3 regions of the Streptomyces sp. NBC_01465 genome follow, and region 2 is predicted to be linked to each of the others. Evidence: riboswitches for the same ligand, from Rfam matches in the RefSeq annotation. Region 2 holds a riboswitch; each other region holds the start of a gene.
The links. Region 2 has a riboswitch for cyclic di-AMP ahead of OG707_RS02750 (C40 family peptidase). Riboswitches for the same ligand answer to the same signal wherever they lie in the genome.
Positions count from the first base shown of each region.

Region 1 (7,133 bases), 3.8 Mb from region 2:
TTCCTGGTGGGCGGCGCGCTCGCCGACCGCTTCGGGTTCAAGCCGCTGATCGTGGCCGGGTGCGCGCTGCGGACCGTGGGGTTCGGGGCGCTGGCCTTCGTCGAGTCGCTGCCGATGCTGATCGCGGCGTCGCTCGCGACCGGGCTCGCGGGGGCGCTGTTCAACCCGGCGGTGCGCGCCTATCTCGCCGCGGAGGCCGGTGAGGAGCGGCGGGTGGAGGCCTTCGCGCTCTTCAACGCCTTCTACCAGGCGGGGATTCTGCTGGGGCCGCTCGTCGGCGTCGCGCTGCTCGGCGTCTCGTTCCGGCTGGTGTGCGTGGTGGCCGCGGTGCTCTTCGCAGGGCTGACCGTGCTGCAGCTGGGGCGGCTGCCGGTGCGCGAGGCCGCCGCGGTCGGCTCGGCTGCCGCCGAACGCGGTCAGTTCCGTACCGTCCTCGGAAACCGCACCTTCTGGCTCTTCGCCGCCGCGATGACCGGTTCGTACGTCCTCCAGTTCCAGGTCTACCTCGCACTCCCGCTCGCCGCCGGCAGCCGCTGGGCCACCAGCGCGCTGTTCGTCGTCTCCGGACTGGTCACGCTCGGCGGCCAGTTGAGGATCACCGCCTGGTGCGCGGCGCACTGGACCCGCGAACGCTGCCTGGTCGCCGGACTCTCGCTGATGGGCGCCGCCTTCGTCCCCCCGGCGCTCCCGGGCGCGGGGGTGGCGGGGCTGCTCCTCTGCGCGGCCGTCCTCGCGGTGGGGACCGCGGTGCTCTACCCGTACGAGATGGACACCATCGTCGCGCTCTCCGGGGGCCGCTGGGTCGCCACGCACTACGGCCTCTACAACACCGTCTGCGGGATCGGCATCACGCTCGGGAACCTCGGGACGGGCTGGCTGCTCGGCTCGTACGGACAGACCGTGTGGCCGGTGTTCGTGGTGGTGGGCCTGGGGTGTGCGATGGCCGTGGGGCTGCTGGGGCGCGGCGGGCGGCTGGCACCCGCGCCCGCCCCGAGGGTCCCCCGGATGGCGGAGGCCGAATAGCCGGACGGCGCGGCTCCGAGGAGCCTGAGTGGGGCGCGGTACCGTCCGCAGCCGTGTACGGACCGGGCAGGAGAGACGCGGTGGGGCAGCGAGCAGAGAGCGCGGGGGTACGTCTCTTCGTGCGCGTGCTGCCCGTGCTGCTGATCGTCGCCGGGGTCTGCTTCGACCTGGTGACCCCGGCGAACTACACCGCGTCCCCCCTCTTCTCCGCGGCCCCTCTGATCGCCGCGCCGTTCTTCAGCACCGCGGCCACCGTCCGGATCGGGATCATCTCGGTCGCGGTGGTCGTGGGGCTGCGGATCTACAACCGCGAGACGCTGACGGTCGTCTCGCTCTCCGAGCTCTTCACGGTGGTCACCGTGGTCGTGCTCGCCGTCTTCATCAACGTCGTCATCCGCCGCAGCGGCGAGCAGCTCGCCTCCGCCCGCGTCATCGCCGAGACCGCCCAGCGCGCCGTGCTGCCGCAGCCCGCCGACCGGATCGGCGGGCTGCACATCGCGGCGCGGTACGAGGCCGCGCAGGCGGGCGCGTTCATCGGGGGCGATCTGTTCGCCGTACAGGAGACGCCGTACGGGGTGCGGCTGGTGGTCGGTGACGTACGCGGGAAGGGGCTCGACGCCGTCGAGGCGGTGGCCGTGGTCATCGGCGCCTTCCGCGAGGCGGCCGAGCAGGAGTCCACCCTGGAGGGGGTCGCGCTGCGGCTGGAGCGGGCGCTGGCGCGGGAGGGGAGACGGCGCGACGGGCTCGACGCCTTCGAGGGGTTCACGACGGCGGTGCTCGGGGAGATCCCGCGGGGGCTCGGTGTCGTACGGCTGGTCAACCGCGGGCACCCCGAGCCGCTGATGCTGCACGCCGACGGGGCGCTGGACGCGCTCGCGCCGACCAGCCCCGCACTGCCGCTGGGGATGGCCGAGTTGGGGAGCTGGCCCGACCGCGCCGACACCTGGCCGCTGCCGGCCGGGTCGACGCTGCTGTTCTACACGGACGGGCTTTCGGAGGCGCGGGACAAGGCCGGGGTCTTCTACGACCCGGTCGGGCGGCTGCGCGGGCGGATCTTCCCCGGGCCCGACGCGCTTCTGGACGCGCTCACCGACGACGTACGGCTGCACACGGGGGGCGGGTCGACGGACGACATGGCGCTGCTCGCGGTGGGGCGGCCGGGGGACGGTCAGCCGGAGCGGCGGCTGACCGTGGACATCGTCCGGCACAGTCCGTAATCGAAGGACGACCCAGACAAGCAACTGCATAACATTTGATGCACTGTCAGAAAACAGGGGTTTCGATTGGGACTGGCAAGTCGACATGTTTCAAGGCCTTCTGTCCCGTTAAGTCCAGGCCAAAGGCGTTAACGATCAGTCGGAACGGCTTGGAATCAGGCCCCCGCGTCTATTAACGTTCGATAACGCAGCGCGGTCGTCCCAGCCGTCGCAAGAGACGGCACCGTGCGCATGCGCCGAATTCCGCAAGGGAACCGGGGAACCACCAATTGGGGTGAATCGGGCTGAACCTGGCCCGTAGGAGACCTTCCTGCTCCGAACCCGTCAGCTAACCCGGTAGGCGAGAAGGAAGGAAAGGAGCACGCCTCCGTGGCGTCCAACAACCCTGCCCCTGAAGCCCTTTATGTCCCGAATGACCGTGACGCGTTCGGCTTCGGAGGTGACGGTGGCGGCGAGACCTGGGACGAGTGGAACCCCACCGAGGACTCCGTCCGTCCGGTCCGCGGCAGACACCGTGTCGCCAAGCAGCGCGGCGGACTCGCCCGCAGCTCCACGGTGTTGGGTGTCGGCGTCATCGCGGCAGTCGGCGCCGGCGGCATAGCCAGCGCCGAGGGCAAGGCCCCGGTCTCCATATCCCTGCCCGACCTCCCGGCCTCGGTCACCGACCACCTGCCGGAAGTCATCAAGGCGGACATCGCCCCGGACTCCGCTTCGGGTACGGAAACGAACACCACGCCCCTCTCCACCGCGGGCCTCACCACCAGCTCCTCCGGCCAGGGCACCACGGACGCCGGCGAGACGCTGCGCGCCCGGATCCTGCAGCAGGCCGAGCAGCAGCAGGCCGGCGCGGACGCCGAGGCTCAAGCCGCCGCAGAGAAGGCGGCCGCCGAGAAGGCCGCCGCCGAGGCGAAGAAGAAGCAGGACGCGGCCGCCGCCAAGGAGGCCGCCGCCAAGAAGAAGGCCGCCGAAGAGGCGGCGAAGAAGGCGGAGGCCGAGCGCCTCGCGAAGCTGGCCGCCAGCTACTCGCTGCCCGTCGCCTCGTACACCCTCACCTCGCACTTCGGCGACGCCGGTTCGATGTGGTCCTCCGGCTACCACACGGGTCTGGACTTCGCGGCTCCCACCGGCACCCCGATCAAGGCCGTCCACAGCGGCACGGTCAAGTCGGCGGGCTGGTCCGGCTCGTACGGCTACCGCACCGTGATCGTCCTCGACGACGGTACGGAGCTGTGGTTCTGCCACCAGTCCTCGCTGAACGTCAGCGCCGGGCAGAAGGTCACCACGGGCGACGTCATCGGCCGCGTCGGCGCCACCGGCAACGTCACCGGCCCGCACCTCCACCTCGAGGTCCGGCCGGGCGGCGGCGACCCGATCGACCCGATGGCCTGGCTGCAGGCCCGCGGCATCAACCCCTGATCCCGCACCCCCAAAGACACCGGCAGTCCTGGCGGCAACCCCCCCCCGACGCCAGGGCTGCCGGTTTTGGTGTACCCGGAACGGAATAGGCGGACCGGGGCGGAGGTTGATCAACCCATGACTTCTCTCCGTACGCTCGGATCGTCCGACCTCTCCGTCTTCCCGCTCGCCCTCGGCGGCAACGTCTTCGGCTGGACCGCCGACGAGGCGCAGTCCTTCGCCGTGCTCGACGCGTATGCCGCGGCGGGCGGCAACTTCATCGACACCGCCGATGCGTACTCGGCCTGGGTGCCGGGCAACCAGGGCGGCGAGTCGGAGACCATCATCGGGAAGTGGTTCGCCGAGCGTGCCAACCGCTCCGAGATCGTCCTCGCCACGAAGGTCGGTGCACACCCCGAGCTCAAGGGGCTCTCCGCGGCCACCATCAAGGCAGGGGCCGAGGCCTCGCTGCGGCGGCTCGGCACCGACTACATCGACCTCTACTACACCCACTTCGACGACGAGACCGTCGCGGTCGAGGAGATCATCACCGCGCTCGACGCGCTGGTGAAGGAGGGCAAGGTGCGGGCGATCGCCGCATCGAACATCTCCCCGGCGCGTCTTGAGGCCTCGCTCGCCTTCTCGGAGCGTGAGGGCCTCGCCAAGTACGTCGCGCTGCAGCCGCACTACAACCTGGTCTCCCGCGACACCTACGAGGGCGAGCTCCAGGACACCGCCGCCCGCCACGGACTCGGCGCCGTCCCGTACTTCGCACTCGCCTCGGGCTTCCTCACCGGCAAGTACCGTCCGGGCACTGCTGTGGAAAGCGCCCGGGCCGAGGGCGCCGGCAAGCACCTGGAGAGCGAGCGGGGTCTGAAGGTCCTCGACGCGCTCGACAAGGTCGCCGCCGCGCACGACGCCGAGGTCGCGACCGTCGCGCTGGCCTGGCTCGCCGCACAGCCCACCGTGGCCGCGCCGATCGCCTCCGCGCGCACGGTGGAGCAGCTGCCCGCGCTGACGGCGGTGGCCGAGCTGAAGCTCACCGAGGACGAGGTGGCGTCGCTGACCGAGGCAGCCGCCTAGTACTGCTGGTACGGGTTGTAGCCGCCGTAGTGGAGATACGGCGGCGGCACCTGCACCCTGCCGGTCGCCTGCGCCGCGTACAGCAGCGCAGGCCCGGCTATCTCCTTGCGCTGCCACAGGTGGTGCAGGAGCTCCTGCTCGCGTGCCATGAAGTCCGGGCCCACCGCGCCCCGGTGGGCCCGGTGGCGGAGAAAGGCGAGCGTCGTCGCGAAGGCCTCGTACTCGCTCACCGCACGGGCCGCGGCCTTGCCTCCGTACGTGCGCCCCGCGAACTCCCTGGCCATGGTGCGGGCCCGCATCGAGGAGAGGGCGAGCGGCTCGGCCGGGGTGAGCCAGCCGGCCGCCGCGTACGCCGGGAGCTCGGCGGATATCGTGCGCAGCTCGCGCTGGCGGGTCCAGATCACCAGCCAGGTCAGCAGGCCGAAGACGGGCAGCATGAAGGTGGCGTAGACGATGTAGAAGCCGTAGTCGCCGAAGTGCGTGGAGCCGTTCCATAGAGCGTGCATGCCCATGGCCAGGAGCAGCCCGCAGACCGGGACCGCGTAGCGCTGCAGCCGCCGGTGGCGGGGGGCGAGCGCGGCGATGCCGAAGCCGATGCCGGTCATCACCGTGAAGAGCGGGTGCGCGAAGGGCGCCATCACGATCCGCATGAAGAAGGTCGACGCGGTGACCGAGGCGAAGCCCGAGAAGCCCATCGACTGGTCCTCGCCGAAGGCGCTGCCCAGATAGAGGATGTTCTCGGTGAAGGCGAAGCCGGTCGCGGTCAGACCGGCGAAGACGACGCCGTCGACGATCCCGGTGAAGTGCCGTCTGCGGAAGACGAAGATCAGCATGATGGCCGTCGCCTTGGCGCTCTCCTCGACGATCGGCGCGATCACCGTGGCGCCCAGGGTGTCCGCGCTCGCAGGATCGGCGGTGGCCGTGGCTATCCAGTGCGTCGCGAAGGAGTTCGCGATGATCGCGACCAGCGCGGCCGCGCAGGCCCCCCAGGCGAACGCGAAGAGCAGATTCCGCCAGGGCCCTGGATCGACCCGGTCCAGCCAGCGGAAGGCCGCGATGAGCAGCGGCACGGGCAGCACGGCGAGACCGAGCCCCACCAGAAAGCCCTCGGTGCCGGTCTGCTGCCGTACGAGCGCGAGGATCACCAGGCCGGACAGGGCGAGCAGGATGATCACCACGGACGCGCGGAACGCCTTGCTGCGCCAGAAGTCGCGGCGCGGTGCGTACCGCCAATGGGCGCGCTCCGGCACGGCGTCGAAGAGGGGCCGCTCCTCGTACACCGGGACCACCGGATGCGGCGGCTGGGGCGCGCTGGACTGGTACACCCCATTGACCCTAACGAGGGACACTGACAACTGCGATGCCGTCCGCGCTTTTTCGCGGTTTTACCCGGTCTACCTGCGGCGGAACAGCAGATCGTGCACAACGTGCCCCTTGTCGAGCCCCTGCCCCTCGAAGCGGGTCAGCGGCCGGAACTCGGGCCGCGGCGCGTACCCGCCGTCCGCCTGGGTGTTCTCGAAGTCCGGGTGCGCACCGAGCACCTCGAGCATCTGCTCGGCGTACGGCTCCCAGTCGGTCGCGCAGTGCAGTACGGCCCCGGGCGCGAGCCGCGTCGCGGCCAGGCCGAGGAACTCGGGCTGGATGAGCCGCCGCTTGTGGTGGCGGGCCTTGGGCCACGGATCGGGGAAGTAGACGCGCAGACCGCTCAGTGAGTCCGGCTTCAGCATCTCCCTGAGCAGGATGATCGCGTCACCGTTGGCGACCCGGATGTTGGACAGCCCGTTCTGCTCCGCGAGACGCAGGAGATTGCCCTGGCCCGGGGTGTGGACGTCGGTCGCCAGGATGCCGGTGGCGGGGTCGTCGGCGGCCATCTGGGCGGTCGCCTCGCCCATCCCGAAGCCGATCTCCAGGACGACGGGCAGCCCGTCGAACATCGCGTCGAGATCGAGCACCCGCAGCCCGTCGACGTCCATGCCCCACTGCGGCCACAACCGCTCCAGCGCCTCGGCCTGCCCGGTGGTGACCCGGCTGCGCCGCGGCTGGAAACTACGGATGCGCCGCTCGTGGTGCGACCCGGCCGGATCGGCGGCGGGCCCACCGGGAAAACGGGGCTCGCCCTTGGGGCGGATGTACGGGGCGGAGTTCATGGGCTCAGACACAGTGACCCGATTCTACAAAACAAGCCCCTCAGGTCAGTCCTCCAGCGCCGCCAGCACCCGCCGCGCAACCTCCCGCCCAATAGGCAAGGACGCCGTCGCCGCAGGCGAAGGCGCATTCAGCACATGCACAGTCCGCGGCGCCTCCCGAAACAAGAAGTCATCCACCAGCGTCCCGTCCCGAAGCACCGCCTGCGCCCGCACCCCCGCCGGAACCCGCCGCAGATCATCCGCCTCCACCGCCGGCAGCAACCGCCCC
Region 1 covers NZ_CP109467.1:4,401,096-4,408,228, forward strand. Annotated here, with positions in the region: gene OG707_RS20755 (MFS transporter) at 1-1,023, shown strand, start outside; gene OG707_RS20760 (PP2C family protein-serine/threonine phosphatase) at 1,104-2,240, shown strand; cyclic di-AMP (ydaO/yuaA leader) riboswitch at 2,465-2,598, shown strand; gene OG707_RS20765 (M23 family metallopeptidase) at 2,610-3,656, shown strand; gene OG707_RS20770 (aldo/keto reductase) at 3,774-4,718, shown strand; gene OG707_RS20775 (PrsW family intramembrane metalloprotease) at 4,715-6,043, opposite strand; gene trmB (tRNA (guanosine(46)-N7)-methyltransferase TrmB) at 6,113-6,865, opposite strand; gene lhgO (L-2-hydroxyglutarate oxidase) at 6,911-7,133, opposite strand, start outside.
Region 1: another riboswitch for cyclic di-AMP. It lies ahead of OG707_RS20765 (M23 family metallopeptidase); the one in region 2 lies ahead of OG707_RS02750 (C40 family peptidase).

Region 2 (7,133 bases):
GGCCTTGGAGCCGAGCCGCTGGGAGCAGTACGAGCAGTCCTCGGGGCAGAGCCCCGACTTCAGATTGACGAGATAGTTGAGCTTCACCCGCCGCCCGAACCACTGACGGCGCACCTTGCCCGCAGCGGCCACGACATCGAGCAGTTCGTCGTCGGATGTCGCCAGTACGGCGAGCGCTTCTTCGCGGGTCGGCAGCTCGCGCCGAAGCCCCTTGTCCACCAGCGTGCTCAACAGGTCCATGGGCCTGATCCTGGCGTACGGCACCATGCGCCGCCAAGGAGGATTTGAACAAGAGACCCTGTTCAGGGTGTGTGTATTGCCACACCCTGACCTCGGGCGGCCGCCGCTAGGGTCTGTGGACTGCCTACAAAAGGAACGGCCATGCCTGGTGAGTCTTCCGACGCGTTCTCAGGGTTCGACTGGATCGACGCAGCGGCCCGGGGGCGCGAGGCGGCCGGTCTCGTACGCACCCTGCGCCCGCGCCCCGCGGTGTCGGACCTGCTCGATCTGGCGAGCAACGACTATCTGGGGCTCACCCGCCGCCCGGAACTGACCGGTGCGGCCGCCGAGGCCGCCCGCCGCTGGGGCGCGGGGGCCACCGGCTCGCGTCTCGTCACCGGCACGACCGAGCTGCACACGGAACTCGAGCGCGAACTGGCCGAGTTCTGCGGCTTCGAGGCCGCCCTGGTCTTCTCCTCCGGTTACGCCGCCAACCTGGCCGCGCTCACGGCGCTCACCGCCCGCGACGGACTGATCGTCTCCGACGCGGGCAACCACGCCTCGATCGTCGACGGTTGCCGGCTCTCGCGCGCCGAGACGGCCGTCGTCCCGCACGCCGATCCCGAGGCCGTACGCAAGACGCTCCAGGCGCACGGTGGCCGCGCGCTCGCCGTCACCGACTCGGTCTTCTCCGTCGACGGCGACGCCGCGCCACTGCCCGAACTGGCGGCCGTATGCCGGGAGGTCGATGCCGCACTGCTCGTCGACGACGCACACGGTCTGGGCGTTCTCGGCGCGGGCGGCCGGGGCGCGGTCCACGCGGCGGGCCTGGCGGGCGACGCGGACGTGGTCGCCACCGTCACCCTCTCCAAGTCGCTGGGCAGTCAGGGCGGCGCGGTCCTCGGACCGGCCCGGGTCATCGACCATCTCGTCAACGCCGCCCGCACGTTCATCTTCGACACGGGCCTCGCCCCGGCCGCGGCCGGGGCGGCCCTGGCAGGGCTGCGGCTGCTGCGCGCCGAACCCGCCCTCGCGGTGCGTGTCCGTACGGTGGCGAGCTCGCTGCACCAGGGGCTGACGGCCGCCGGTCTGACCGCGCTGCGGCCGCAGGCTGCCGTCGTCTCCGTGCAGGCGCCGTCCGCGGACTCCGCGGTGCGGTGGGCCGCCGACTGCCGGAGTGCGGGTCTGGCCGTCGGGTGTTTCCGTCCGCCGTCGGTGCCGGACGGCATCTCGCGGCTGAGGCTCACCGCACGCGCCGACCTGACGGATCGTCAGATCGGCGCGGCGGTGGACACGATCATCGCGACCGCGCCGGTCGCGTAGCCGTCAACCCAGGCTGCCGGGCGCCTCGTTGCGCACGGCGGCGAGGAAGGTGGTCCACGTTCCGGGCGTGAAGAGCAGCGCGGGGAACGAGACATTCTTGGAATCGCGTACGGCCAGCCGGCCGCAGCCGAGCCGTGCCGCCTCGAGACAGTTGTTCATTCCTGTGCTGCGGCTGCTGCGCCGCCATTGCGCGCCGTACAGAGAAGTGGAAGTGCTGGAAGAGGTGTTCGCATGATGCGCGGACATGATGCCTCCCCTTACACGCCGTCACCGATCCCGGCGATGAGCTCCAATGAGTGTTGTGGCGGAAGAGCGAGCGCCTGAATGGTGCGGAACGCGGCGCTGTACGCCTCAAGGTCTTCTTTCCGCTCGAGGTAGAGGCTACTCGTCAAATGGTCGAGAACAACCACATCCAGATCAGCAATGTTCGGAAAGGAGAAGATAATGAAAGGACCGGTCATTCCGACGTAGCCGCCGATGGCGAAGGGCAGTACCTGCAGCCGTACATGCGGCAGTTGAGCGGTCTCCGTCAGATGGCGCAGCTGTTCCGCCATCACCCCGCGGCCGCCGACCGGCCGGCGCAGCACGGCCTCGTCGATGACGGCGCTGAGATCGAGCGGGCACTCCGTCCTGAGCACCTCCTGGCGGGCCACCCGTACGTCCACCAGTGAGTCGACCGTGTCCTTCGGCAGTTCCGGCAGCTGCTGCAGCGAGGCGCGGGTGACGGCCCGTGCGTACTCGGGTGTCTGCAACAGCCCGGGCACCGCAACGGTTTCCAGGGTCCGCGCGGTGTGCGCCTGCGACTCCAGGCTGATGAAATCGCGGTACTGCGGCGGCAACAGACCGCGGTACGCGTGCCACCAGTGGGGCCCCTCGCTGCCGCCCGCGCCCGACAGCGCGGTGAACAGCGCCCGTTGCCCCGGATCGTGCACCCCGTACGCGTCGAGGAGCAGCGCCACGTCGGCGCTCTTCACCCCGCTGCTGCCCGTCTCGATCCGGCTGATCTTCGACTGGTGCCAGCCGACGAGTTGTGCTGCCTGACTGCTGGTGAATCCGGCCCGCAGCCGCAGATTCCGCAATTCCTCCCCCAGCTTGCGGCGTCGCACCGCAGGACCGTTGCCCATGGGCTTCTCCTCACACTTCTGCCACGCGGCGATGGGCCAGTCTGCCGCCCAAATACGGTCTCTCGTAGCAGAGTTCATCACTTCGGGCGACAGATATATGCACATCTTGGTGGATCGCCGCCGATGGCGGCACGATGAGTGGCACTCTGGCGCGAAGCACAGTCCGAGGCCGTCCTCGAAGGACATCCGCAATTCGTCGGAGCCGGCCCCGGTGGGAAAGGGACAGCGTCGCCATGGCAGACCACCAGGAAGCATCCGTCACTCTGCCGAGCGAGCCGGGCTCGGTATCCTCCGCGCGTCGCTATGTCGCCAATGTGCTGGCCGAATGGGGACTCCCGACCGAAGCCGAGATCTCCGACACGGTCCGGCTGATCGTCTCGGAACTGGCGACCAACGCCGTACAGCACACCTTCGGGCAGTCGCCCACCTTCACGGTCGACGTCCAGCTCGACCGCGACGAGCAACTGCGCATCGGCGTCACCGACAGTCACCCGAGATGGCCCCAGCGGCTGCCGGCCGCCGTCCAGCAGGACAACGGCCGCGGCATGGTGATCATCCGCTGGCTGACCGCGGAGTGCGGCGGGCGGCTGACCGTCACCCCCACCCCCGAAGGCGGAAAGACGGTCTGGATCGCGTTGCCGTGGACGGCGGCGGTCGGCGGCTAGCCCCGCCCGAACCCTCCCCGCAGCAGGGCCCGGAGCGTGTCGGCGGCCGGGCTCTCCTCGCCCGTCCGGTACGCGACCGAGATCGTACGGCGGTACGCGGCGGGCTCCAGCTGACGCACCCCCAGCGGCGTCGCCGACATCGCCGCGACCATCTCCGGCACCACCGCCACCCCGATCCCCGCACTGACCAGCGCGCACACCAGGGCGTACCCCGGCGTCTCGCACACCACGGCGGGCGTCGCCCCCGCCGCGGCCAGCGCCGACTCCACGCCCTGGCGGGGCGGATGCGCGGGCGCACTGCTGATCAGCGGCTGCCCGGCGAGATCGGCCACCGGCAGCCGCCCCGCCCCACCGGCCAGTACATGACCCGGCGCGGTCACCAGCACCAGCTCCTCCACCAGCAGCGTCTCCAGCGCCACCCCCGAGGGCGGCGGCGCGGAAGCGGCGGGGTCGTACGCATGGGTCAGCGCCAGGTCCGCGTCGCCCGCGGCCACCGCACTCACGCCCTGAGGCGGCTCGTAGTCGGCGAGGGTCAGCTCCACGTCCGGATGGGCGCGGCGGAAGGAGCTCAGCACGGGCGGCAGCAGATGGATGCCCGCGGTGGTGAAGGTGCCCACTTTCAGCCGGCCGCCGGAGAGCCCGGCCAGCCGGGACAGCTCGTGGCGGGCCCGGTCCATCTCGTCGAGCACCGTACGGGCCCGCGCGGCCAGCAGCTCACCGGCCGCCGTCAGCTTGGCGCCGCGATGGTGTCGTACGAGCAGAGTGGCGCCCGACTCCCGCTCCAGCTTGGCGAGTTGCTGCGAGAGCGCGGGCGCGGTGTAACCGAGGCGCGCGGCGGCCCGGGTGATCGAACCGGCCTCGGCGACGGCCACGAGCGCGGCGAGCCGCGTCGGGTCGTACATAAGCGTTCCTTTAGGCAGACCCAGAAGATTGCAAGTACACGTTAAGGCCTCGCACGGTCCAGGCTGTACTGCATGGACGCTCAACTGCTCGCATTCACCGGAGTCGCCGCCGGCATGGTCGCCATGCCCGGCGCGGACTTCGCCGTGGTCGTACGGAACGCACTCGCCTCCCGCAGCTCCGGTGTCGCCTGCGCGGTCGGCGTCGCAGGGGGCCTGCTCGTGCACACCGCGCTGGCTGTCGCGGGCCTCGCGGCCGTCCTCGTCGCAGTGCCCGTCCTCTTCCGTACGCTCCAGATCGCGGGCGGGATCTACATCCTCTATCTCGGCTGCCGCGCACTCCACAGCGTGATCCGCCCCGCGCCCGCCCTGCCGGAGAGCGAGGAGAAGGCCACCGACGGCATCGGCCGGTGCCTGCGCCAGGGCTTCCTCACCAATGTCCTCAACCCCAAGGCGCCGGTGCTCTTCCTGAGCCTGCTGCCCCAGTTCGTCCCGCACGGGGCGCCGGTCCTTCCGCGCACGCTCCTGCTGGCCTCGATCGTGGTGGCACTCGCCCTCGTCTGGTTCCCCGCCGTGGCGCTGCTGGTGGACCGGCTCGGGCACTGGCTGCGGCGGCCGCGTACGGCCAGGACGGTCGAGGGTGTCACCGGGACCGCGCTGGCCGGTCTCGGAGTCATCCTGGTGGCCGGTTCCGCGTCTCACTGAGCCCGCGTCCGACCAGCCACGGCAGCAGCGCCCACAGCCCGCCGCAGACGAGCAGAGTCCCCGCCCCCGCCGCGATGCCCTCCGGCATCCCGTGGACGACGTCGACGACCAGCAGCACCGCACCCGCCAGGGCGAGTGCCAGCACCGCCATCCCCGTGCCCGCGAGCCGCGAGGACACCGTCACGATCCGCTCCTTCGCGCCCTGCCCGAACAGGGCGCGGTGCAGGGCGGCCGGTGCGGTGAAGAGCCCTGCCGCCACCACGGTGAGCAGCAGGGTCGTCACATAGGTCCCGCGCTCGAAGGAGTCGAGCTCGGGAAAACGGGTGGTGAAGGCGAGGGTCAGCAGGAAGGCGAAGAGGAACTGGACGCCGGTCTGGACGACCCTGAGTTCCTGGAGCAGCTCGACAAAATTGCGGTCGGCACGCTCCATGCGTGTCTCGTCGCGTTCCGGTCCGGGACCCTCGTCAGTCATGCCGGAGCGAGTATCCCGCCGGCCGGAGGTCATGCCCCCGGCCGGTGGGCCCCGGCGTCAGCGCACGCGTCCGTACCAGACGCTCTTCGTCCAGATCTTCTCCAGCTTGACCACGGAGCCGGTCTTCGGAGAGTGCCAGATCTTCCCGCTGCCGGCGTAGATCCCGACGTGGTAGACGCTCCGCCCGGAGTGGAAGAAGACCAGGTCGCCGCGGGTGCGGCTGCCGGACGAGATGTGGCGCACCTTGTTGTACTGCGCCTGTGCCGTGCGGGGCAGGCTCCTGCCCGCCTTCTTGTACGAGTAGAGCGTCAGCCCCGAGCAGTCGAACCGGGACGGGCCGGCGGCCCCGTACTTGTACGGAGACCCCTTCTTCGATGCGGCGACGTTCAGTGCTTTCGTCGCGAGCGTGGCCGCCTGGGCCTCGGATGCGGCTCCCGGCGCCAGCAGTGTGCCACCGACAGCGGCGGCAGTGAGCACCGTTACGGCGCTGGTCCGGGACAGCAGGGACGGAACACAAATCCGCGCAGTCATGCGCAACCCTTCGTCAACCGCCTGTGAAGGATGACCTGTCGGATTCGGACTGGCGAAGATGCCCGGCCGCCTGCTGGCGGCTTCACCCCAAGGGCCGACCCCGAACTCGGATCGGACCCGTACTGCCTGGGTCCTCCACTCCTGCCGATGCACTCCTGTCGACCAGACGTCCGGGACGGCGGCAGGACTCGACGTCCGCCCGGACCGCCCCGCCGAGGTGGCGGGGGCTTGTCGTCTGCAGGGATCTTGACCCATGAAGTGTCGGATTTCCGAGCGTTACCTGCCGTATGTGAGGCTCGTCACGACTGCCCCGTTCGGGTGGACAGAGCTCCGGCGGTGTCGAGTGTCGAGCCCCCGACGACCGCCGCACCAGGTGCGGAATCGATCATTCCGTACTACGCCTAGGTGGGCTGCGCAACTCATTTAGTACGCAGCGGCTACGCCCGTCTACGCCATCCGGGGGAGGTGGATCAACTCCCCGACGGGGGCGGCACGGTGACCCGCCCCGCCCGGCGCTCCCCGTCCAGCACCCGCAGGGCCGTCGTCAGGGTCCCTGCGTGGAGCCGGTCCTCGCCCCGGGTGTGCATCAGCGTCAGGGCGTCACGGAGTGCGGCGGCCCGGGCGACCAGGGCCTGGGCGGCCCGCAGCGCCCCGTAAGTGTCGTGGCCGCGGGCCGGGTTGATCCGTCCCAGCTGGTCGACCACTTCCAGATAGCTGTCGATGAACTCGCCCTCGGCGCGCGTCAGCGCGGGCAGCGGCGGCAATTCCGGTGGCAGCATCCGCGGGTCACCTCGCGGCCAGTACGTGATCGACCAGTCCGTACTCCTTGGCCGCGACGGCGTCGAAGACCTTGTCCCGCTCGATGTCCGCGGCGATCTGCTCCGGGCTGTGGCCCGTGTGCGTCGCCAGCATCGAAGCCATCAGCTCCCGCATGCGCAGCAGCTCCAGGCTCTGGATCTCCAGATCGGAGGGCTGCCCGTGGACGGGCTCCTCGATGGCGGGCTGCTGTACGACGACCCGCGCACCCGGCAGCGCCGCCCGCTTGCCCGGGGCGCCGGAGGCCAGCAGCACGGCGGCGGTCGAGGCGGCCTGGCCGAGACAGAAGGTCGCCACGTCGCAGGTGACGAGCTGCATCGTGTCGTAGATCGCGGTCATGGCGGTGACCGTGCCGCCCGGCGAGTTGATGTAGAGGGTG
Region 2 covers NZ_CP109467.1:630,544-637,676, reverse strand. Annotated here, with positions in the region: gene bioB (biotin synthase BioB) at 1-240, opposite strand, end outside; gene OG707_RS02785 (8-amino-7-oxononanoate synthase) at 382-1,542, shown strand; gene OG707_RS02780 (DUF397 domain-containing protein) at 1,546-1,788, opposite strand; gene OG707_RS02775 (helix-turn-helix domain-containing protein) at 1,800-2,666, opposite strand; gene OG707_RS02770 (ATP-binding protein) at 2,900-3,331, shown strand; gene OG707_RS02765 (LysR family transcriptional regulator) at 3,328-4,233, opposite strand; gene OG707_RS02760 (LysE family translocator) at 4,306-4,935, shown strand; gene OG707_RS02755 (DUF6328 family protein) at 4,904-5,407, opposite strand; gene OG707_RS02750 (C40 family peptidase) at 5,465-5,938, opposite strand; cyclic di-AMP (ydaO/yuaA leader) riboswitch at 5,942-6,117, opposite strand; gene OG707_RS02745 (hypothetical protein) at 6,409-6,717, opposite strand; gene OG707_RS02740 (ATP-dependent Clp protease proteolytic subunit) at 6,725-7,133, opposite strand, start outside.

Region 3 (7,133 bases), 6.8 Mb from region 2:
CCGGCTGCTCGGCGTCAACCGCTCCGGCGGCGAGTACGCCTGCTTCCAGGGCAAGCCGGTGTTCGACGGCCCGGCGGACCAGGCGAGTGTCGACGCGATGAAGGCGTGGAACATCCACGCGGTCCGACTGCCGTTGAACGAGGAGTGCTGGCTGGGTACCGCCGATGTGCCCGCGGACGGCGTCAGCGGCGAGGCGTACCGGCAGGCGGTCAAGGACTACGCGGATCTGCTCGTGGCCAACGGGATCAACCCGATCCTGGATCTGCACTGGACCTACGGACAGTACGGCGGTCCGGGCGCCGGCTGCGCGGACGCCAAGGCGACCTGCCAGAAGCCGATGCCGGACGCACAGTACACACCGGCCTTCTGGACCCAGGTGGCCCAGATGTTCAAGGGCAACGACGCGGTCGTCTTCGACCTGTTCAACGAGCCCTACCCGGACGCCGCGAACAACTGGTCGGATGCCACTGAGGCTTGGACCTGCCTGCGCGACGGCGGCACCTGCACGGGTATTGACTACAAGGTCGCCGGGATGCAGACCCTCCTCAACGCGGTACGGGACACCGGCGCCACCAATGTGGTCATGACCGGCGGCCTGACCTGGACCAACGACCTCACCCAGTGGCTGACCTACAAGCCGGTCGACCCGGCCGGCAACCTGATGGCTTCATGGCACTCGTACAACTTCAACGCCTGCGTGACGGCGGCCTGTTGGGACAGTCAGATCGGCGCGGTTGCGGCCCAGGTGCCGGTCACGGCCGGCGAGGTCGGCCAGAACACCTGCGCCCACGACTATCTCGACCAGGTGACGGACTGGGCGGACAGCAAGGGTGTCGGCTACCTGGCCTGGACGTGGAATCCGTGGGGGGTGTGCGCCGGCAGCGGCAATGACCTGATCGCCGACTGGAACGGCACGCCCACCAGCACGTACGGCGAGGCGTACAAGGCGCACTTGCTCACGCAGAATCCGACCTGACCTGACCTGACGCGGCGCGCGAAAACGGCCTGCCGGACCCCTCGGGGCCCGGCAGGCCGTTCGCTTTCGAGCGCTGGAGACTCAGCCGATGCGGCCGGCGAAGTCCGGGGTGTAGTTGGAGATCGTGTCGTAGATGACGCCGGAGCTCGGGTTGGCGGCCTGCACGAACTTGCCGTCGCCGATGTAGATGCCCACGTGGTAGACACCGGCGTCGGTGCCGTCCGAGGACCAGAACAGCAGGTCGCCCGCCTGCAGCGAGTCGAGCGAGACGTGCGTGCTGGCCGCGGCCTGGTCGTTGGCCACGCGCGGGATCGAGATGCCGGCCTTGGCGAGCGCGGCCTGGGTCAGGCCGGAGCAGTCCCAGCCGGAGGTGTCGGAGCCGCCGTAGACGTACGGGGTGCCGATTTGCGACTCGGCGTAGGCGGTCGCGGCGGCCATGGTGCCGGACGCGGTGGTGCTGCTGGAGCTCGACGTGGTCGAGGTGGAGGTCGAGGCCGACGAGGCGGACGAGGAGCTCGACGAAGTCGAAGCGCTGTCCGACGACGTCGAGGAGCTCGTGTCGGAGGAGGAGCTGCTGCTGGTGGCGGTTCCGGTGAGCTTCAGCACCTGGCCGGGGTAGATGTGGTCGGCGCCGTCGGTCAGTTCGGACTTGTTGAGCTCGTAGAGCTTCTCCCAGCCGCCGCTGACGTTCTTCTTCTTGGCGATGCCGGAGAGCCAGTCGCCCGCCGCGACGGTGTACGTCCCGGCGCTCTTGGCGGAGCTCGTGGAGGTGGCGGTCGCCTGGGTCGCGGACGCGGAGGCGGTCGTGGCCTGCGCCGGGGCGGCGGACGCGGTGGTCGCGGAGACCAGCGGGATGGCCAGGCCGACCCCGGCGAGGCTCATTCCGGCGACCAGGCGGTGGACGCGGGTGCGGCGGGGCCTGCGTGCGGTCACGTCATTCGTGGGCAGCATGAATCTGCGTTCCTCTCCCACGCCTGCGAGGTGAGCTGTCGGATTCGGGCTGGAGCTGCCCGGCCGTGCGCTGCACGGCTTCACCCCTAGCCGCGATCGCTGGATCGCGGCGACTTACCTGGGTCCCCCGCTCCTGCCGTGGTGCGGTGCGTTGATGTCCTGACCTCTCCGGCGGCAGGACTCGGCGTTCCGGAGAGATTGGTTCCGCTTGAGTGCGGAGGTTGCACGCTAAACAGGTCGTGAGGAAATGCGCAAACCCCAATGGAATTGCTCACATTGACCGCGAGCGGCCCACAGATTGCTCACAGCTGGGTGTGCATGGGCGGATTGTCCCCGGTGGCTTCGCGGGCGATCTGCTCGAACTGGGCGCCCATCGCGGCGGAGAGCGCCTGGGCTGCCGACAGGGGGCGGACCATGACCGTGAAGTCGTCGATGAGGCCGTCCTCGTCCAGGTGGAGGAAGTCGCAGCCGGTGATCGCGCGGTCGCCCACGCGGGCCTCGAAGACCAGGGCGTGGTCGCGGCCGTCTGTGCTGTTGATCTCCTTCACGTAATGGAAGTCCTCGAAGACCCGGGTGACGCCGCGCAGGATCGCCGCCGTCATGGCCTTGCCGGGGTACGGCTTGAAGGCGACCGGGCTGGTGAAGACCACGTCCTCGGCCAGGAGCGCCTCGATCGCGGTGTGGTCGCCCGCTTCTACGGCCGTGCGGAAGGGGAGCATGCTCGTCACCTCATGGTCAATTTGTTGAATAGGTGCGAGTAACAGTAATCGCATCGATGTAGCGTGTCCATATGTCCCTGAAGTACGCGGTGCTCGGCGCACTCCTGGAAGGCGAGGCGTCCGGCTACGACCTCGCGAAGATCTTCGACGTCTCCGTGTCGAACTTCTGGGCGGCGACGCCCCAGCAGCTCTACCGAGAACTGGAGCGCCTGGCCGCCGACGGGCTCATCGAGGCGCGGGTCGTGCCGCAGGAGCGCCGGCCGAACAAGCGGATGTTCACGCTGTCCGCGACCGGCAGGGCGGATCTCGCCGCCTTCACCGCGAAGGAGCCCCGGCCCACCGCCGCCCGCGACGAGCTGATGGTGAAGGTGCAGGCCCTGGACGTCGGCGACGTCGACGCCGTGCGCGGTCACATCGAGGAGCGCATCGGCTGGGCGCAGGGCAAGCTCGCCCGCTACGAGCGCGTACGGCAGCACCTCCTCGGCGAGTTGAGCGAGGAGGAGTTCCTGCGCGACAGCGACCGGATCGGGCCCTATCTGACGCTGATGCGCGGCATGTTCTTCGAGGAGGAGAACCTGCGCTGGGGGCGCCGGGCCCTGGAGATCCTGGACCGGCGCACCGCAGCGCGACGCGGACAGCTGCCGTGATCCGCGAGGTCCGCGGATCACGGCAGCACCTGGCCCGGGCTAGCCGGCCTTCACTCCGTCCGGTACGGGTGCGTAACCCGTCGGACGGGTGGTGAAGGTTCCGCGGCCCTGGGTACGGCTGCGGAGCCGGGACGCGTAGCCGAACAGTTCGGCCAGCGGGACCGTGGCCGTGACCACCGCCGTCGCACCCCTCACCGTCGAGCCCGACACCCTGCCGCGCCGGGCCGCGAGATCGCCGAGCACCGAGCCCACGGCGTCCTCGGGCACGGTCACCGTGACCTCGGCGACCGGCTCCAGGAGCGCCATCGCCGCAGACCGCAGCGCCTCGCGGAGCGCGAGGCGGCCCGCCGTACGGAACGCCAGGTCGGAGGAGTCCTTGGCGTGGGTCGCACCGTCCGTCAGGACGACCCGCACCCCCGTCACCGGATGCCCGCCGAGCGGACCCGCGGTCAGCGCGTCACGGCAGCCGGACTCCACCGCGCGCACGAACTCGCGCGGCACCCTGCCCCCGGTCACCGTCGACTCGAAGGTGAAGTGCCCGGCGTCGTACGGCAGGACGTCGAGGACGATCTGGGCGAACTGGCCCGCCCCGCCGTCCTGTTTGACGTGCCGGAAGGTCAGGTCCGACACGCCCCGTACGACCGTCTCCCGGTACGACACCCGCGGCCGGCCCACCGTCACGTCCAGCGTGTGGGCGCGACGGAGCTTCTCCACCGCGACTTCGAGGTGGAGTTCACCCATGCCCGAGAGCAGGGTCTGGCCGGTCTCCGGATCGGTCCGCGCGCGCAGCGACGGGTCCTCCTCGGTGAGGCGGGCCAGCGCGTCGGCGAGCCGGCCGGTGTCCGTGCCGCGTACCGCCTCGACCGCGACCGAGACGACCGGATCGGGTACGACCGGAGGCTCCAGGAGCAGCGGAGCATCCGGTGCGCACAGGGTCGCCCCCGAGCGCGCGGCCTTCACCCCGGCCACGGCGACGATGTCCCCGGCCACCGCCAGCTCCGCCTCCGCGTGCCGGTCGGCCTGCACCCGTACGATCCGCCCGATGCGCTCGGTACGGCCCGCGCCCGTGTCCAGCACGAGGTCCCCCTTCCTGATCGTTCCCGTGTACACCCGCAGATAGGTGAGGCGGCCCGTCGGGGTCGCCGCCACCTTGAAGACGAGCCCGGCGAAGGGCTCCGCCGGGTCGGCGGCGGCCCGGCCCGGTACCGGTGGTACGTCGAGCGGCGACGGCAGGTACGCCGTCACCGCGTCGAGGAGCGGTTCGATGCCGACGTTGCGGTACGCCGCACCGCACAGCACCACCACGCCGCCGCCGTCCGCCCCGAGCGTGATCGCTCGCAGCGCGGCGGCGAGCGTCTCGTCGCTGAGCGCGGAGTCGTGGACGTACTCCTCCAGGGCCTTCGCGTCCAGACCGGCCACGGCCTCGTCGAGTACGGCACGACGCACTCGCGCCTCCGCCAACAGCCCGTCGGGCACGGGCTGTTGGGCGTACGCACCGTCCCAGGTCAGCGCCCGCATCCGTACGAGATCCACGACACCCGTGAAACCGGACTCGCGCCCGACGGGCAGCTGCACGACCAGCGGGACGGTGCCCAGCCGGTCGCGGATCGAGGCAACCGCCGTGTCGAGGTCGGCCCCGGCACGGTCCAGCTTGTTGACGAACGCGATCCGCGGAACGCCGTACCGGTCGGCCTGCCGCCACACCGACTCGGACTGCGGCTCCACGCCCGCGACCGCGTCGAACACCGCGACCGCGCCGTCGAGTACACGCAGCGCGCGCTCCACCTCGTCGGCGAAGTCGACGTGCCCTGGTGTGTCGATCAGGTTGATCCGGTGACCGGCCCAGTCGCAGCTGACAGCGGCCGCGGAGATGGTGATCCCGCGGTCGCGCTCCTGCGGATCGAAGTCGGTGACGGTCGTGCCGTCGTGGACCTCGCCGAGACGGTGGATCGCGCCGGTCAGGAACAGGAAGCGCTCGGTGACGGTGGTCTTGCCCGCGTCGACATGGGCGAGGATGCCCAGGTTGCGGACGGAGGAGAGAGGAAGGAGTGGGGTGCGCACGGCCGGCGCCTTTCGGGTCGGGCGGGGAAAGCTCAGGGCGGCGCGATACGGGGACGAACAGGGTGATGCGACATGCGAGCAGAGCAGAGGGCTCGCTCGGGTCAGGGGTTCGTCACGGAATCCGGTGAGGGCCGCGCAGCCGTCACCAGGCGCGCGGAGACACCGGCATCACGTCGTAACGCGTACGGGGAGCAGGGGCGGCGATCGTGTTGCTGCGGTGTCGCATGGCCGGTGCTCCCTTCGCGTGCGTGATGGTGGCGTGCAGGACGAGCGTAGTGATCCCCGCGCGGCGGGGCATCGCATTTTTGCCTGCACAGGGCTGGCTGGGGCCGAGTTGTTGATCTTAGGATCGGCTCCATGCTGTTTCGCCAGCTGGAATACTTCGTCGCCGTCGCCCGCGAGCGGCACTTCGCGCGTGCGGCCGAGTCCTGCTACGTGTCCCAGCCCGCGCTCTCCGCGGCGATCGCCAAGCTCGAGCGCGAGCTCAATGTCACGCTGATCAACCGGGGGCACAACTACGAGGGCCTCACCCCGGAGGGCGAGCGGCTCGTCGTCTGGGCCAAGCGGATCCTCGCCGAACAGGACGCGTTCAAGGCCGAGGTCGCCGCCGTCCAGTCGGGCATCACCGGGACACTGCGGCTCGGCGCCGAGCCCACCGCCTCCACCACGCTGGCCCTGCCCGTCGGGGCGTTCTGCTCCGCGCACCCGCTGGCCAAGGTGCAGGTACGGTCGCGCCTTTCCACCAAGGAACTCCTGCGCCAGATCAGCGAGTTCGAGCTGGACGCCGTCATCGCCCACCTCACGCCCGGCGACGAGGAGGGCCTCGTCGTGACGCCGCTCTACGAGGAGCGGTACATGCTGCTGGTGTCGAGCGACCAGCTCATGCCGCAGACCCACACCATGACCTGGGCCGAAGCCTCCCAGCTGCCCCTCGCGCTGCTCACCCCCGACATGCGGATCCGCCAGCTCATCGACGGCGTGTTCGCGCAGAACGGGGTCGTGGTCACCCCGCAGGTGGAGACGGACTCGATCGCCTCGCTCTACGCGCACGTCGGCGTCGGCGAGTGGGCGAGCATCGTGCCGCACTCGTGGCTGCGCGCGATGCCCGTCATCGGCAGGACGCGGGCGGTGCGGCTGGTCGAACCGGACGCCCGCGCGCAGGTGTCGGTGGCGATCCACGCCGCCACCCCGGGCTCGGTCGCCGCACGCGCCTTCGTGAGCGCGGCCACGGGGCTCGCACTCGACGACTTCTTCGATCAGCCGCTGGCCGCCGAGCACCGCGTACGGTAACCGCCGGCCGTCAGCGCACGTACGCGGCCTCCACCGCCCGGCGGTCCAGGCCGCCCTTGGCCGTGTGGGGAAGGGAGCCCACGACCTCCAGGCTGCCGGGCACCTCGAACGCGGACAGCCGGTGGCGGCAGTAGTGCAGGATCTGCTCGGGCCCGAGATTCTCGCCGTCGCGCACGACGACAGCGGCGCCGACCCGCTGCCCGTACACGCTGTCCGGTACGGCGAAGACGGCCGCCTCGACGACACCGGGGCACCCGGCGAGGATGTCCTCCACGTGCTCGGGCGAGATCTTCTCGCCGCCGCGGTTGATGAGGTTCTTGATGCGTCCGGTGAGGAAGAGATAGCCGTCCTCGTCGAGGGTGCCCAGGTCCCCGGTGCGGAACCATCCTTCCCCGTAACTCCCCGCCATCTCGGCCGGGTTGGCGAGATAGCCGCGGGTCACGGTGGGTCCTTGCACCCACACTTCGCCCTCCGTGCCGACCGGGCACG
Region 3 covers NZ_CP109467.1:7,474,733-7,481,865, forward strand. Annotated here, with positions in the region: gene OG707_RS34845 (cellulase family glycosylhydrolase) at 1-976, shown strand, start outside; gene OG707_RS34850 (C40 family peptidase) at 1,058-1,927, opposite strand; cyclic di-AMP (ydaO/yuaA leader) riboswitch at 1,933-2,086, opposite strand; gene OG707_RS34855 (nuclear transport factor 2 family protein) at 2,230-2,646, opposite strand; gene OG707_RS34860 (PadR family transcriptional regulator) at 2,718-3,293, shown strand; gene fusA (elongation factor G) at 3,333-5,354, opposite strand; gene OG707_RS34870 (hypothetical protein) at 5,497-5,652, opposite strand; gene OG707_RS34875 (LysR family transcriptional regulator) at 5,712-6,644, shown strand; gene OG707_RS34880 (FadD7 family fatty acid--CoA ligase) at 6,655-7,133, opposite strand, start outside.
Region 3: another riboswitch for cyclic di-AMP. It lies ahead of OG707_RS34850 (C40 family peptidase); the one in region 2 lies ahead of OG707_RS02750 (C40 family peptidase).